2 regions of the Rhizobium sp. FG96 genome follow, and region 1 is predicted to be linked to the other one. Evidence: predicted binding sites of a transcription regulator. Region 1 holds the regulator's gene; the other holds the start of a gene.
The links. The regulator LexA, encoded in region 1, represses DNA repair genes until DNA is damaged. The targets are predictions, from matches to a motif close to TGTTCNNNNTGTGTTCNG.
Positions count from the first base shown of each region.

Region 2: the regulator LexA is predicted to act here: its motif matches at 4,485-4,502, upstream of uvrA (excinuclease ABC subunit UvrA).

Region 1 covers NZ_JBMDIL010000021.1:54,313-62,074, reverse strand. Annotated here, with positions in the region: gene gltA (citrate synthase) at 1-23, opposite strand, end outside; gene ACODR6_RS30385 (ComEC/Rec2 family competence protein) at 315-2,741, shown strand; gene lexA (transcriptional repressor LexA) at 2,722-3,435, opposite strand; gene ACODR6_RS30375 (VOC family protein) at 3,640-4,518, shown strand; gene kdsA (3-deoxy-8-phosphooctulonate synthase) at 4,515-5,360, shown strand; gene eno (phosphopyruvate hydratase) at 5,525-6,799, shown strand; gene ACODR6_RS30360 (FtsB family cell division protein) at 6,944-7,264, shown strand; gene pdhA (pyruvate dehydrogenase (acetyl-transferring) E1 component subunit alpha) at 7,411-7,762, shown strand, end outside.
Region 2 covers NZ_JBMDIL010000023.1:12,847-20,608, forward strand. Annotated here, with positions in the region: gene gyrA (DNA gyrase subunit A) at 80-2,893, opposite strand; gene ACODR6_RS31045 (MarC family protein) at 3,121-3,768, shown strand; gene ACODR6_RS31050 (single-stranded DNA-binding protein) at 3,818-4,372, opposite strand; gene uvrA (excinuclease ABC subunit UvrA) at 4,625-7,549, shown strand; gene ACODR6_RS31060 (GNAT family N-acetyltransferase) at 7,551-7,762, shown strand, end outside.

The DNA of each region.
Region 1 (7,762 bases):
ATTGTTGCGCTTTGATCCGTCATTCTGATCCTCCAAATTGGCGGCGGCGCCATAAAAGCGCCATAGGGTTAAGCGTCCGCTCAGATTGCTATATGATAGCGCGCCTAATGCCAAGTTACCGTGACGCCATTTTGTGCATCGCAGTATCAACTTTTAGGCACTCCTGCGATGCTGTAAACGCATAGCGGAAGCCGATGATTTATTTAGGCTTTTTGCACTCACGATTTTTTGCGTTTTTTCAATCGATTATTGTTGCTGAAACGCGCGCAGGGTTGCATCTTGGTTGTATTTTAATGGGTCGCAAGGCTCTTTACATGCCGGGGTTGAAAAGCAGCGAGATCAGCCTGGAACTTTCGGAGGATGCGGCCAAATTGCCGCATCTTGAGCCAGCGCGCGCCTATTCTGGCCTCTCGCCCGTGCCGATGCGGCACGTACCGGCCACGCTCAGCGCTTATCGACTCCGATCATCCATCAGGCGCGCGATAGGCGCCATCCCGAAATGCGCCAACGAAGAGCTCGCCTACGGTGGACGCATGCTCTTCGCGCCGGTTGCGCTCGGCTTTGGTGCCGTGGCGTGGTTTGCGGCCGGCACCAGCGTCTCGCCGATCATGCCACTTTTCTCCATGGTGGTACTGTTCACTCTGCTGATCTTCACCGATCGGGCGCGGGAGGGGATGCGCGTCGTGATCGCCGCATTGACGTTGGTCGCGGCAGGCGTCGCGACTGCGCAATTCGAAACCCGGAGAGCCGAGACCGTCCTTCTTGATTCCGCCGTGACGACGACGCTCACCGGGCGGGTCGAGCGCCGGGAAAGCGACGGCCGCGGCGGCTGGCGTTATCTGCTGTCATTGCGCGCAACCGAAAACCCGGTGGTGAAACGGCCGCCCGCCCGGGTGACTGTCATCGCCCGCGGCGCCAAGTCCGAATTCGAGACGGGAACCTGGGTGAAGGGCAGGGCGCGGCTGACGCCACCCTCCGGCCCGGCGCTCCCCGGTCTCAACGACTTCTCGTTCTCATCCTATTTCGATCGTGTCGGCGCCAATGGCTTTTTCTATGGGGCGCCAACGGCGGTGACGCCGGGGGCGGCAGACGAGCATTCGCTGACCGATAGCGTCTTCGAGTGGCTCTACCGGCTGAGAAGCGGCATCGGCGATCGCATCAGGGGCATTTTGCCCGGCGATACCGGCGCGTTCGCAGCCGCGCTCGTCACCGACGAGCGGCGGGCGATTTCGGCAGAAACTACGGAGGCACTCCGGCAATCAGGCCTCGCGCATATCATCGCCATATCGGGCCTCAACATGGCGCTGTCTGCCGGCATCTTCTTCGTTGGGTTCCGCACGCTGCTCAGCCTGTTTCCGTCTGTCGCCCAGGCCTATCCGGTCAAGAAGATCGCGGCCGCTGGAGCGCTTGCGGCCGTCACCGCCTATTTCCTGATTTCCGGCTTCGCAGTTTCCGCCGAGCGCGCCTTCATCATGATGGCGATCATGCTGACGGCGGTGTTCTTCGACCGGCCGTCGATCAGTTTGCGCAATGTGGCGCTCTCGGCACTGATCATCATCGCCATCTCGCCCTCAGAAATCATGGGGCCGAGCTTTCAGATGTCCTTTGCCGCGACGCTGGCGCTGGTCGCCGGCTATGCGCTCTGGAAGGAGCGGCCGGCGCGCGACAAGCCATTTGCGAAATTGCGCCTCGTCAGGTTCATGTCAGCCGCAGCCGGCTTTTTCGGTGGCATCCTGCTCACCTCCGTCATCGGCGGCTTCTCGACGGCACTGTTTTCGATCGAGCATTTTCACCGGCTGACGGCCTATGGCTTGCCTGCCAATCTCGCAGCCATGCCCGTCATCTCCTTCGTCATCATGCCGGCCGGGCTGTTTGCAATGCTCTTGATGCCGTTTGGGCTGGATGCCTGGGCCTGGCAGGTGGTCGGCTTCGGTCTCGATCTAGTGATCGCGATCGCCAAGACCGTCTCGTCCTGGGGCGGTGATATCGGCGTCGGCCGATTGCCTGCCTGGTATTTCCCGGCCGCGGTCGCGGGCTTCCTGTTATTGACCCTGCTGCGCACCCGGCTGAGGCATATAGGCACGGCAATCATGGTCCTATCGACGCTGACTGTTGTCACGCTTCCGGAAAAGCCGCCACCGAAGATCGTCATTGCTGAGGACGGCAGCATGGCGGGGATCGTCGGTTCCAGTGCAATCGCTACCAATCGCGAGCGCCCGCCGGGTTTCATCTTCGACCAGTGGAAACGGGCGCTAGTGCTGGACAGCCATCGCGAGCCGATCTTCATCACATCAGCATCGGTCCCCACCGCGCCGCCAGGCGAAAGGCTAAAGCTGACACCAGCGCAAGAGCAGGAAGCGCAGAGCGCCATTGCGGTGAACGCCAGGGAAGAGCGGTTTTCCTGCGCAAAGAAAGCCTGGTGCACGGCAAAGCTTGGAAACGGCTCGGTGCTGACGGTCATCGACAATGCCGCTTACCTCGGCCCCGCCTGCGATGCATCCGATATCGTTGTCACACCCGTGCGCCTGCGGCTTGAAAGCTGCCGCTCTGGCGCGCTGCTCTTCACCGGCGCTACTTTAAGAAAGACAGGCTCTGTCGAACTGCGCTTTGATGGAGGCGCTGCAGCGGTCACCGGATCCTTCGAGGATCTCGACCGCCCCTGGACCCGCCACCGCGCCTATGATTGGCGCAGCGGCACTTTTAACGGTGATGAGATCACCGTTAGTGATAGCGGCGGATAAGGCCGACAAGCTTGCCCTGAACCTTGACGCGATCAGGTCCAAAGATGCGGGTCTCGTAGGCCGGGTTGGCTGCTTCGAGCGCGATCGATGCGCCCTTGCGGCGGAAGCGCTTCAGCGTTGCTTCTTCATCGTCGACAAGGGCGACGACGATATCGCCGGCATTGGCGGTATTGGTATTGCGGATGATGACGGTGTCGCCGTCGAAGATGCCGGCCTCGATCATCGAGTCGCCCTTGACTTCAAGCGCATAGTGCTCACCGTTTCCGAGCATATCGGCGGGAACGGTGATGTCGTGGGTATTCTGCTGGATCGCGGAAATCGGCACACCGGCGGCGATGCGGCCCATGACGGGAACCGAGATCGAGCTGCTATTGTCTTCGTTCGCCGGCTTCGGCGGCGCAACGGGTTGCGGCTTGCCGAGGCTGCCTTCGATGACGCTCGGCGAGAAACCGCGGCGCGGCTGGATGCTGGGGCTGTAGGCCTCCGGCAGCTTGATGACTTCGAGTGCGCGGGCGCGGTTCGGTAGGCGGCGAATGAAGCCGCGCTCCTCGAGCGCCGTGATCAGGCGATGGATCCCGGACTTGGAGGCGAGGTCGAGCGCATCCTTCATTTCATCGAAGGACGGCGGTACGCCGGACTCCTTCATCCGCTCGTGAATGAAGAGGAGAAGCTCCTGTTGTTTGCGCGTCAGCATCGAAGTCTTTCCCCAGATTCGTGAAACAAAGCCAGAACGGACACTATATGTTCCATATGTGTTCCGCAAGTGCCTAAATATTGGTAAAACTTCCCATCATTTTTCGTCATTTTTGAAAGTTTCTTTGCCGGATTGGTTATCCGCGCTTGCGCTTTGCCCGGCGCGGCGTGCAAATCTCTGCCGGCTTCATCGGAGGGAACCGCCATGACGCATCCGCTCGATCATCTGGTACTGCCCGTCACCCATATCGATTTCGCCCGCGAGCGACTCGGCCGTCTAGGTTTCACCGTCGCCGCCAATGGCCGTCATCCGTTCGGAACGGAGAATGCCTGCGTCTTTCTCTCCGACAAGACCTATCTCGAGCCGCTCGGCATCGCGAGCCAGGGCGAGTGCGACGTGGCTGCCGCGAAAGGCAACAGCTTCATCGCCCGCGATCAGGCCTTCCGCTTCCGCTGCGGCGATGATGGCTTTTCGGCAGTCGTCTTCGGCACTGACGATGCCGATGCGGACAAGGCCGCCTATGATGGCGCGCAGCTGAGCGGCGGTGACATGGTGGAGTTCTCGCGCCCTATCGTCATGCCCGATGGAACGCAGGCGACCGGCGCCTTCAAGCTCGCCTTTGCCGCTGATCTCAGGGCGCCCGATGTCTTCTTTTTCGCCTGCCAGCGGATCAACGCCTTTCCGGCCGATCGCAAGGCGCTGGAGACTCATGCCAACGGCGTTCTCGGCATCGTCGAGATTGCAATGAGCGCAGACGAACCCGATGCCTTCGCGTCGCTGCTGCAGACGGCAAGCGGCGGCGTGGCGCCCAGTGAGGCCGCCTTCGGCCTTTCCTTCGCCCTCAGCAATGTCCGGATCGCTATCTATTCCGAAGAAGGGATGGAGGCCTATTTCGATGTCGAGCCGCTCGGCACCGATAACGGCCTGCGGGCGCGGGCAATCGTCTTTGCGGTCGCTGATCTGGCCGTGACAGCGGCGCATTTGGCTGCTAACGGGATCACCTACGTGAATACGAACAATCGTCTATTGGTGAAGCCGGCGCCGGGACAAGGCGCGATCTTCGCCTTCGAGGAGACCCAATGAGCAACACCAATGCAGAAGTCGCCGTCGGCGAAGGCGCTGGCCGCGTTACCTTTTCCAATGACGGCAAGCTGTCGATCATCGCTGGCCCCTGTCAGATGGAAAGCCGCGAACATGCCTTCATGATCGCCGGTGTTCTGAGCGAACTCTGCAAGAAGCTCGGCATCGGCCTCGTCTACAAGTCTTCCTTCGACAAGGCGAACCGCACTTCGCTTTCGGCGCAGCGCGGCATCGGCCTCGAAAAGTCGCTCGAAGTCTTCTCTGACCTGAAGAAAGAATTCGGCTTCCCGGTTCTGACCGATATCCATACCGAGGAGCAGTGTGCAGAGGTCGCAACCGTCGTCGACATCCTGCAAATCCCGGCCTTCCTCTCCCGCCAGACCGACCTTCTCGTTGCTGCGGCCAAGACCGGCCGCGCCGTCAACGTCAAGAAGGGGCAGTTCCTGGCGCCCTGGGACATGAAGAATGTTCTCGCCAAGCTGAACGAGACGGGCAACCCGAACATCCTGCTCTGCGAGCGCGGCGCTTCCTTCGGCTACAACACGCTGGTCTCCGACATGCGCTCGCTGCCGATCATGGCGGCCATGGGCGCGCCTGTGATCTTCGATGCCACGCATTCCGTGCAGCAGCCGGGCGGGCAGGGCGGATCTACCGGCGGCCAGCGCGAATTCGTCGAGACCTTGGCGCGTGCGGCCGTCGCCGTCGGCGTTGCCGGCGTCTTCGTCGAGACGCATCAAGATCCTGACAATGCGCCGTCGGATGGCCCTAACATGGTCTATCTGAAGGATATGCCGCGGCTTCTCGAAAAGCTTCTGGCCTTCGATGCGATCGCAAAGTCGGCCTGACATTCAAAAGGCTGACATGATCTTGTAATAGGCCACGCAGGTGGCCTGAAACGAAGGCATGTTAGGCGGCTCAAAAACGGCTGTGAAAACGCCATTGCAATCTGCGTGCCTTCGACTAAGACGATTTCAAACGATTTATCCACCCACCGAGCAGGAAGAAACCCATGACTGCAATTACCGATATCATCGCCCGCGAGATCCTCGATAGCCGTGGCAACCCCACCGTCGAAGTCGACGTCTATCTCGAAGATGGCAGCATGGGCCGTGCGGCTGTTCCGTCGGGCGCTTCGACCGGCGCGCATGAAGCCGTCGAAGTTCGCGATGGCGGAAAGCGCTATCTCGGCAAGGGTGTCGAAAAGGCTGTCGAAGCCGCCAACACGGAAATCTTTGACGCCATCGGCGGCATCGATGCCGAAAACCAGATCCAGATCGACAACATCATGATCGAGCTGGATGGCACGCCGAACAAGTCGCGTCTCGGTGCCAACGCCATCCTCGGCGTTTCGCTTGCTGTCGCCAAGGCTGCTGCCCAGGCCGCCGGCCTGCCGCTCTACCGCTATGTCGGTGGCGCTTCCGCTCACCTCCTGCCGGTTCCGATGATGAATATCATCAACGGCGGCGCGCATGCCGACAACCCGATCGACTTCCAGGAATTCATGATCCTGCCGGTTGGCGCCGACTCGATCCGCGAAGCCGTCCGCATGGGCTCGGAAGTCTTCCACGTCCTCAAGAAGGAACTGTCGGCTCAGGGCCACAACACCAACGTTGGTGACGAAGGCGGTTTCGCACCGGGCCTGAAGAGCGCCCCTGAAGCCCTCGACTTCATCATGAAGTCGATCGAAAAGGCTGGCTACAAGCCGGGCGAAGACATCTATCTCGGCCTCGATTGCGCTGCGACCGAATTCTTCAAGGACGGCAAGTACGTTCTCGAAGGCGAGGGACGCACGCTGGAATCGGGCGCCATGGCCGAATATCTCGCACAGCTCGCTGCCCAGTACCCGATCATCTCGATCGAAGACGGCATGGCTGAAGACGATTGGGACGGCTGGAAGGCCCTGACCGATCTGGCCGGCAAGAAGGTTCAGCTGGTCGGCGACGACCTGTTCGTCACCAACTCGGCCCGCCTGCGCGACGGCATCAAGATGGGCGTTGCAAACTCGATCCTCGTCAAGGTCAACCAGATCGGCTCGCTGACCGAGACGCTCGACGCCGTCAACACCGCGCACAAGGCAGCCTACACCGCTGTCATGTCGCACCGTTCGGGCGAAACCGAAGATTCCACGATCGCCGATCTCGCAGTTGCCACCAACTGCGGTCAGATCAAGACCGGCTCGCTGTCGCGCTCGGATCGTCTGGCAAAGTACAACCAGCTGATCCGCATCGAAGAGGGCCTCGGCCCGCAGGCCCGCTATGCCGGCCGCTCAATCATCCGCGGCTGATAGCCCTTAAAGCTCAATGCCTTGAAACCCGCGCTTCACCGGCGCGGGTTTTTTCTTGCCCGCAAGAATTCATAGTCAACGGACGGTTAATCTCTGAGCGTTACTCTCTTCGCATAGGTAATGCGTTTTAGAGCATGTGTGCGTATGTGGACAAAGCATCATAAGAAAAAGAAGATCGGCCGGTTCGTGGTTCCGGCCATGACGGTCGCCTTTCTCTCCTATTTCGGCTATCATTGCATCCATGGCGATTACGGCCTGCGTGCCACCGAAGTCTTCGAGCAGCGGCGCATTGCCCGCGAGAAGGAATTGGCGACGCTGAAGGCCAAGCGCGAGCATATCGAGCAGCAGGTCGCGCTGCTGAGTGATGGCTCTCTCGATAAGGATATGCTGGACGAAAAAGCCCGTTACCAGCTGAATATGTCTCGCGCCGACGAGGTCGTCATATTCAATTCATATTCCAATTAACCGAATACTGGTTAATCGATAATTCAATAGAATTATCAGTGGCTTAATCCTGAATACGTGCCATGCATTTATGGCATTGCTGTGGCCATCTTTCTTCCCTATGGTACGCGCCACTCGAAGAACGACAAACCCATAGGGAGGGTTGTATGGCGCCTCGCAAGAACGCGACCGTTTCCAGCCGTAAAACCAGCACGAAATCCGCAGCCAAGGCCTCCAATGGTGGTCCGGTTGCCGATTTTACGCGCGATGAGGAGCTCAAGGCCTATCGCGAGATGCTTCTGATCCGCCGCTTCGAAGAGAAGGCCGGTCAGCTTTACGGCATGGGCTTCATCGGTGGTTTCTGTCACCTTTATATCGGCCAGGAAGCTGTCGTTGTCGGCATGCAGATGGCGCAGAAAGAAGGCGACCAGGTCATCACGGCTTACCGTGACCACGGCCACATGCTGGCAACCGGCATGAGCGCCCGCGGCGTCATGGCGGAACTGACCGGACGCAAGG
Region 2 (7,762 bases), on a different contig from region 1:
AGACTAGCAGGAATCTCTTTAGCGCATAAAAAAACCGGGCGGCAGGGGCCGCCCGGTTTTCCAGCCAAAGCCGGTTAAATTATTCTTCCGTGGAAGATGAAGGTTCGTCGCCTTCGGTTGCCGGAGGCACTGCGCCGGCTTCGATCGGCGTTTCGTTGGTGATCTCACCAACGTCTTCGCTGTCGTCTTCCGGTTCGCTGATGCGCTCGACCGAAACCACCTTCTCATCCTTGGCGGTCGAGAAGATCGTGACGCCCTTCGTCGCACGGCTGGCGATGCGGATGCCGCCGACCGGAACACGGATCAACTGGCCACCATCGGAGACGAGCATGATCTGGTCGCCGTCATCAACCGGGAAGGCAGCGACGAGTGCGCCGATTTCGCCCGTCTTCGACGTGTCGGTGGCGCGGATACCCTTGCCGCCGCGGCCGGAGATGCGGAAGTCGTAAGACGAGGAACGCTTGCCGTAGCCCTTTTCGGAGACCGTCAGCACGAACTGTTCACGTGCCTTCAGCTCTTCGTAGCGCTCGTCGTTGAGCTGTCCCTCTTCGGTGACTTCTTCACCGACGAGAGCGATATCCTCCTCATCGACGCCGGTTGCGCGACGCTCTGCAGCGGAACGCTTCAGATAGGCAGCACGTTCCCACGGCTCAGCATCGACATGGCCGACGATCGTCATCGAGATGATGCTGTCGCCATCGCCGAGGTTGATACCGCGAACACCGATCGAGTTGCGGCCGGCAAAGACACGGACGTCATCGACCGGGAAGCGGATGCACTGGCCGAGCGCCGTGGTCAGAAGCACGTCGTCGTGCTCGGTGCAGGTCTCGACGGAGAGGATTTCATCGCCCTCCTCTTCCAGCTTCATGGCGATCTTGCCGTTGCGGTTCACCTGGACGAAATCCGACAACTTGTTGCGGCGAACGGTGCCGCGCGTCGTCGAGAACATCACGTCGAGGCTTTCCCAGCTGTCCTCATCCTCGGGCAGCGGCAGGATCGTCGTGATGCGTTCGCCGGGTGCCAGCGGCAGCATGTTGATGAGCGCCTTGCCGCGCGAGGTCGGCGTGCCGATCGGCAGGCGCCAGACCTTTTCCTTGTAGACGATACCGCGCGACGAGAAGAACAGAACGGGCGTATGTGTGTTGACCACAAATAGCCGGCTAACGAAATCTTCGTCGCGGGTGGTCATGCCGGAGCGGCCCTTGCCGCCGCGGCGCTGCGCACGGTAGGTCGTCAGCGGCACGCGCTTGATATAACCGAGATGCGAGACGGTCACGACCATGTCTTCACGGGCGATGAGGTCTTCATCGTCCATTTCGAGACCGCCATCGATGATCTCGGTGCGGCGCGGTGTGCCGAACTCGTCGCGAACGGCGCCCAGCTCTTCCTTGACGATGGTCATGATGCGAATGCGAGACGACAGAATATCGAGGTAATCCTTGATTTCTTCGCCGATTTTGTTGAGTTCGTCGCCGATTTCGTCGCGGCCGAGCGCCGTCAGACGGGCGAGACGCAGTTCGAGGATAGCGCGGGCCTGCTCTTCCGAGAGGTTATACGTCATGTCCTCGTTGATCCGGTGACGCGGATCGTCGATCAAACGGATCAGGCTTTCGACATCCGCTGCCGGCCAGCGGCGCGTCATCAGCTGTTCGCGTGCGGTCGCAGGATCCGGCGCCTGGCGGATGACGCGGATGACTTCGTCGATATTGGCAACCGAGATCGCCAGACCGACCAAGACGTGGGCGCGCTCACGCGCCTTGCGGAGAAGGAATTTCGTTCTCCGGCTAACGACTTCTTCGCGGAAGGCAACGAAGGCGCGGAGCATGTCGAGCAGGTTGAGCTGTTCCGGCTTGCCGCCGTTCAGTGCCACCATGTTGCAGCCGAAGGAGGTCTGCAGCGGCGTGTAACGGTAAAGCTGGTTCAGGATGACGTCGGCATTGGCGTCGCGCTTCAGCTCGACGACGACGCGGTAGCCCTGGCGGTCAGATTCGTCGCGCAGGTCGGAGATGCCCTCGATGCGCTTTTCGCGCACCAGCTCGGCCATCTTCTCGATCATCGTCGCCTTGTTCACCTGATAGGGGATTTCGGTGATGATGATCTGTTCGCGATCGCCGCGCATCGGCTCGATCGTGGCAACGCCGCGCATGACGACGGAACCGCGGCCCGTCTCATAGGCCGAGCGGATGCCGGAACGGCCGAGGATCTTGGCGCCGGTCGGGAAGTCCGGGCCCGGGATGATCTGCATCAGATCCGGCAGCTCAATCGCCGGATTGTCGATCAGCGCGATACAGCCGTCGATGACTTCGACGAGATTGTGCGGCGGGATGTTGGTCGCCATACCGACGGCGATGCCGCCTGCGCCGTTGACCAGCAGGTTCGGGAATTTCGCGGGCACCACCGACGGCTCGGAAAGCGTGCCGTCGTAGTTGTCGCGGAAATCGACCGTTTCCTTGTCGAGGTCGTCGAGCAGCGAATGCGCGGCCTTTTCCAGGCGGCATTCGGTGTAGCGTTCGGCCGCCGGCGGGTCACCGTCGACGGAGCCGAAATTGCCCTGGCCGTCGATCAGCGGCAGGCGAAGAGACCAGTCCTGCGCCATACGGGCGAGCGCATCGTAGATCGCCGAGTTGCCGTGCGGATGGTATTTACCCATCACGTCACCGGTTACGCGGGCGCATTTGACGTATTTCTTGTTCCAGTCGATGCCGAGCTCGGACATACCGTAAAGGATGCGCCGGTGGACGGGCTTCAGGCCGTCGCGCACGTCAGGAAGCGCGCGGCTGACGATAACGCTCATCGCGTAATCGAGATAGGACCGCTGCATTTCCTCCATGATGGAGATGGGCTCGATGCCTGGCGGGAGCTTCCCGCCGCCTGGGGGTGTTTGTTCAGTCAAAACAGATCACGATCTCTTTGTAGAATCACTGAAAGATTTATAGCGGAAAGCCCCGTTCCGCGCCAATTTGAGCGGGAGTTTTGAACAGGCTTTTACGGCGGAAAGGCGGCAATTCTGGCGTTTTTGCGCCGGGAGGAGGCCTACGCGAAAACAGGCGGTTTGCCAAACGCGGGCAGTCGCTCCACAATCGCGAAAACCTCGCCCTCATATGGTGTTTTGGAGACCGAATGGCAAGCACCGACCAACTGATCAATGCCTTCACCACCCTGCTCGTGACTATCGATCCGCCGGGGCTGGCGCCAATCTTTCTGGGGCTGACCGCTGGCATGAGCCGGCCCCAGCGCAAGCAGGTGGCGCTGCGCGGCTCGATGATCGCCTTCATCATCCTCGCGGTCTTCGCGCTGTTTGGTGCCGGTGTGCTCGGCGTGCTCGGCATATCCATGGGAGCCTTCCGCCTCGCTGGTGGCCTGCTGCTCTTCTGGATCGCCTTTGAAATGGTCTTCGAGAAGCGTCAGGACCGCAAGGAGAAGACCAGCGAAGTCGCCATCACCAAGGACCACATCCAGAATATCGCCGTCTTCCCGCTGGCGATCCCGCTGGTTGCCGGTCCGGGAGCGATCTCGGCGACGATCCTGCTCTCTGGTGCCTTCGCCTCGTCGATCGAGCGGGCGCAGCTGATCATCGTCATCGCCGCCAACCTGCTGATCACGCTAGGCGCCCTGCTGGTCGCCGACAGGCTCGACCGTTTCCTCGGCGCCACCGGCCGGGCGATCCTGACGCGGCTTCTCGGCGTCATCCTGGCGGCCCTGGCGGTGCAGTTCGTTGTCGATGGCGCCAAGGCGGCGCTCAATCTGATCAGCGCCACACCGGCCTAACAAAAACGGCGCCTCAAGGGGCGCCGTTTTCATTTGATCCGTCCGGTTCTCAGAATGGGATGTCGTCGTCGAGATCCCGCGAGAAGTTGCCGCCGCTACCGCCGCCACTGCTGCTGCCGCCACGGCCGCCGCCGGAAGACTGGGAGGGCGCGCCGTAGTCGTCGCCGTAGCCGCCACCGCCGCCACCATAATCGTTGTTGTTGCCACGGCCGCCGCCACCGCCGAAGCCGGAGCTTGCGCCGCCGCCGTCGCCACGGCCATCGAGCATCGTCAGCGTCGAGTTGAAGCCCTGCAGCACGACTTCCGTCGAGTAGCGGTCCTGACCCTGCTGGTCCTGCCACTTGCGGGTCTGCAGCGCGCCTTCGATATAGAGCTTGGCGCCCTTCTTGACGTATTGCTCGACAACCTTGCAGAGGCCTTCGTTGAAGACGACGACAGTGTGCCATTCGGTCTTTTCGCGGCGTTCGCCGGAATTGCGGTCGCGCCACTGCTCAGAGGTCGCGATACGCAGGTTGGCGATCGGACGGCCGTCCTGGGTCCTGCGGATTTCGGGGTCGGCGCCCACGTTTCCGATCAGAATTACCTTGTTTACGCTACCAGCCATGCTTTTCACCTTACCTGCCGCCCTGCCCGGCGGCGCTTGAAACAATCGGTGCACCTTAAACTATAGAGCCCTTGCGAGGCGCGTCCATCGGGCCGTCATCCACAAGGAATTTTGTTCTTTCTTTGTTCTACTTATTCACTATGATCCTGTCAACAGAATCGAAAACCTTCTCCTACCCCGGATTTGAGCCTCGACTCGCCCGCGAGCATCACTAAATAAGGGGCTTCATCCAAGAGACCAAAGCAGAAGACGATGAGCGAACTGAAGACGATTTCCATCCGCGGCGCGCGTGAGCATAATTTGAAGGGCATCGACCTCGATCTGCCGCGCAACAAGCTTATCGTGATGACGGGCCTTTCAGGGTCCGGCAAATCCTCGCTGGCATTCGATACGATCTATGCCGAGGGGCAGCGGCGTTATGTCGAAAGCCTCTCGGCCTATGCGCGCCAGTTCCTGGAAATGATGCAGAAGCCTGACGTCGACCAGATCGACGGCCTCTCGCCTGCCATCTCGATTGAGCAGAAGACGACGTCGCGCAATCCGCGCTCGACGGTCGGCACGGTCACCGAGATCTACGACTATATGCGTCTGCTCTTTGCGCGCGTCGGCGTTCCCTATTCGCCGGCCACCGGCCTGCCGATCGAGAGCCAGACGGTCAGCCAGATGGTGGACCGCGTGCTCGCCTTCGAAGAGGGCACGCGTCTTTATATTCTGGCGCCGCTCGTGCGCGGCCGCAAGGGCGAGTACAAGAAGGAACTCGCCGAGCTCATGAAAAAGGGCTTCCAGCGCGTCAAGGTGGACGGCCAGTTCTACGAGATCGCCGACGTTCCGGCCCTCGACAAGAAGTACAAGCATGACATCGACGTCGTCGTCGACCGTATCGTCGTGCGCGCCGACATGTCCTCTCGTTTGGCGGACAGCCTGGAGACCTCGCTGAAGCTCGCCGATGGCCTGGCGGTCGCCGAATTCGCCGACAAGCCGCTGCCGCCGGAGGAAACCGCTGCCGGCGGTTCGGCCAACAAGTCGCTGAACGAGACGCATGAGCGCGTGCTCTTTTCTGAAAAATTCGCCTGCCCGGTTTCCGGCTTCACCATTCCGGAGATCGAGCCGCGTCTCTTCTCGTTCAACAACCCGGCCGGCGCCTGCCCGACCTGCGACGGTCTCGGCGCGCAGCAGAAGATCGACGCCAACCTGATTATCCCGGAACCGGAACGGACGCTGCGCGACGGCGCGATCGCACCCTGGGCCAAGTCGTCTTCTCCTTATTACAATCAGACGCTAGAAGCGCTCGGCAAGCATTTCGGCTTCAAGCTCGGCAATCGATGGAGCGATCTTTCCGCCAAGGCCCAGGATGTGATCCTGAACGGCACCGAAGAGAAGATCGAATTCCACTATGCCGATGGCGCGCGCTCCTACACGACGCACAAGACCTTCGAAGGCATCATCACCAATCTTGAGCGCCGCTGGAAGGAGACGGATTCCGCCTGGGCGCGCGAGGAGATCGAGCGTTTCATGTCGGCGGCTCCCTGCCCGTCCTGCGCCGGTTACCGCCTGAAGCCCGAAGCGCTGGCCGTCAAGATCGACAAGCTGCATATCGGCGAAGTCACGCAGATGTCGATCCGCGTCGCCCGCGACTGGTTCGAAGTGCTGCCGTCGCATTTCACGGCGAAGCAGAACGAGATTGCCGTGCGCATTCTCAAGGAAATCCGCGACCGCCTGCGGTTCCTGAACGATGTCGGCCTCGAATATCTCAGCCTGTCTCGCAATTCAGGGACGCTGTCGGGTGGCGAGAGCCAGCGCATTCGCCTGGCATCGCAGATCGGCTCGGGCTTGACGGGCGTGCTCTATGTTCTCGACGAACCCTCGATCGGCCTCCACCAGCGCGACAATGCCCGCCTGCTCGACACGCTGAAGCACCTGCGCGACATCGGCAATACCGTGATCGTCGTCGAGCATGACGAGGACGCGATCCTAACGGCCGACGACGTGGTCGATATCGGCCCGGCCGCCGGCATTCACGGCGGCCAGGTTATCGCCCACGGCACGCCACAGGACATCATGGCGAACCCGAAGTCGCTGACCGGCAAATATCTCTCCGGCGAACTCGGCGTTCCCGTCCCCGATGAGCGGCGCAAGCCGAAGAAGGGCAAAGAGATCAAGGTCGTCGGCGCCCGGGGCAACAACCTCAAGAACGTCACCGCCTCGATCCCGCTCGGTGTCTTCACGGCAGTGACCGGCGTTTCCGGCGGCGGCAAGTCCACCTTCCTGATCGAGACGCTCTACAAGTCGGCAGCGCGCCGCGTCATGGGCGCGCGCGAAATCCCGGCCGATCACGACCGCATCGACGGCTTCGAGCATATCGACAAGGTGATCGATATCGACCAATCGCCGATCGGGCGCACGCCGCGCTCGAACCCGGCGACCTATACCGGCGCCTTCACGCCGATCCGCGATTGGTTCGCCGGCCTGCCGGAAGCCAAGGCGCGCGGCTATCAGCCGGGCCGCTTCTCGTTCAACGTCAAAGGCGGCCGCTGCGAGGCCTGCCAGGGCGACGGCGTCATCAAGATCGAGATGCACTTCCTGCCGGATGTCTACGTCACCTGCGACGTCTGCCACGGCAAGCGCTACAATCGCGAGACGCTCGACGTCACCTTCAAGGGCAAGTCGATCTCCGACGTGCTCGACATGACGGTCGAGGAAGGCGTCGAGTTCTTCGCTGCCGTCCCCGCGGTGCGCGACAAGCTGCAGTCGCTGTTCGATGTCGGCCTTGGCTATATCAAAGTCGGCCAGCAGGCGAACACGCTGTCGGGCGGCGAGGCGCAGCGCGTCAAGCTCGCCAAGGAACTGTCGAAGCGCTCGACCGGCCGCACGCTCTACATTCTCGACGAGCCGACGACCGGCCTGCACTTCCACGACGTCGCCAAGCTGCTGGAAATGCTGCACGAGCTGGTCAACCAGGGCAACTCCGTCGTCGTCATCGAGCACAATCTCGAAGTCATCAAGACAGCCGACTGGGTACTCGATTTCGGCCCCGAAGGCGGCGATGGCGGCGGCGAGATCGTTGCGACCGGCACGCCTGAGGCGATCGTCAAGGAGAAGCGCTCCTATACCGGCCACTTCCTGAAGGAGCTGCTGGAGCGGCGCCCGGTGAAGAAGACGGTCGCAGCGGCCGAGTGAGATGCTGAGACAGGCGGCCGCTGACGATCTTGAGACCGTGCGCCGCCTGACCATGGCGGCTTACGGCCCCTATGTCGCGGAATTCGGCGGCGAGCCGCTGCCGATGCGCGAAGATTACGCGCCGCGGATCGCCAATGGCGAGGTGTGGCTGCTCGATATCGATGGCGAGCCTGGCGGGCTCGCCGTTCTTGAACGCCATGCGGATCACACGAT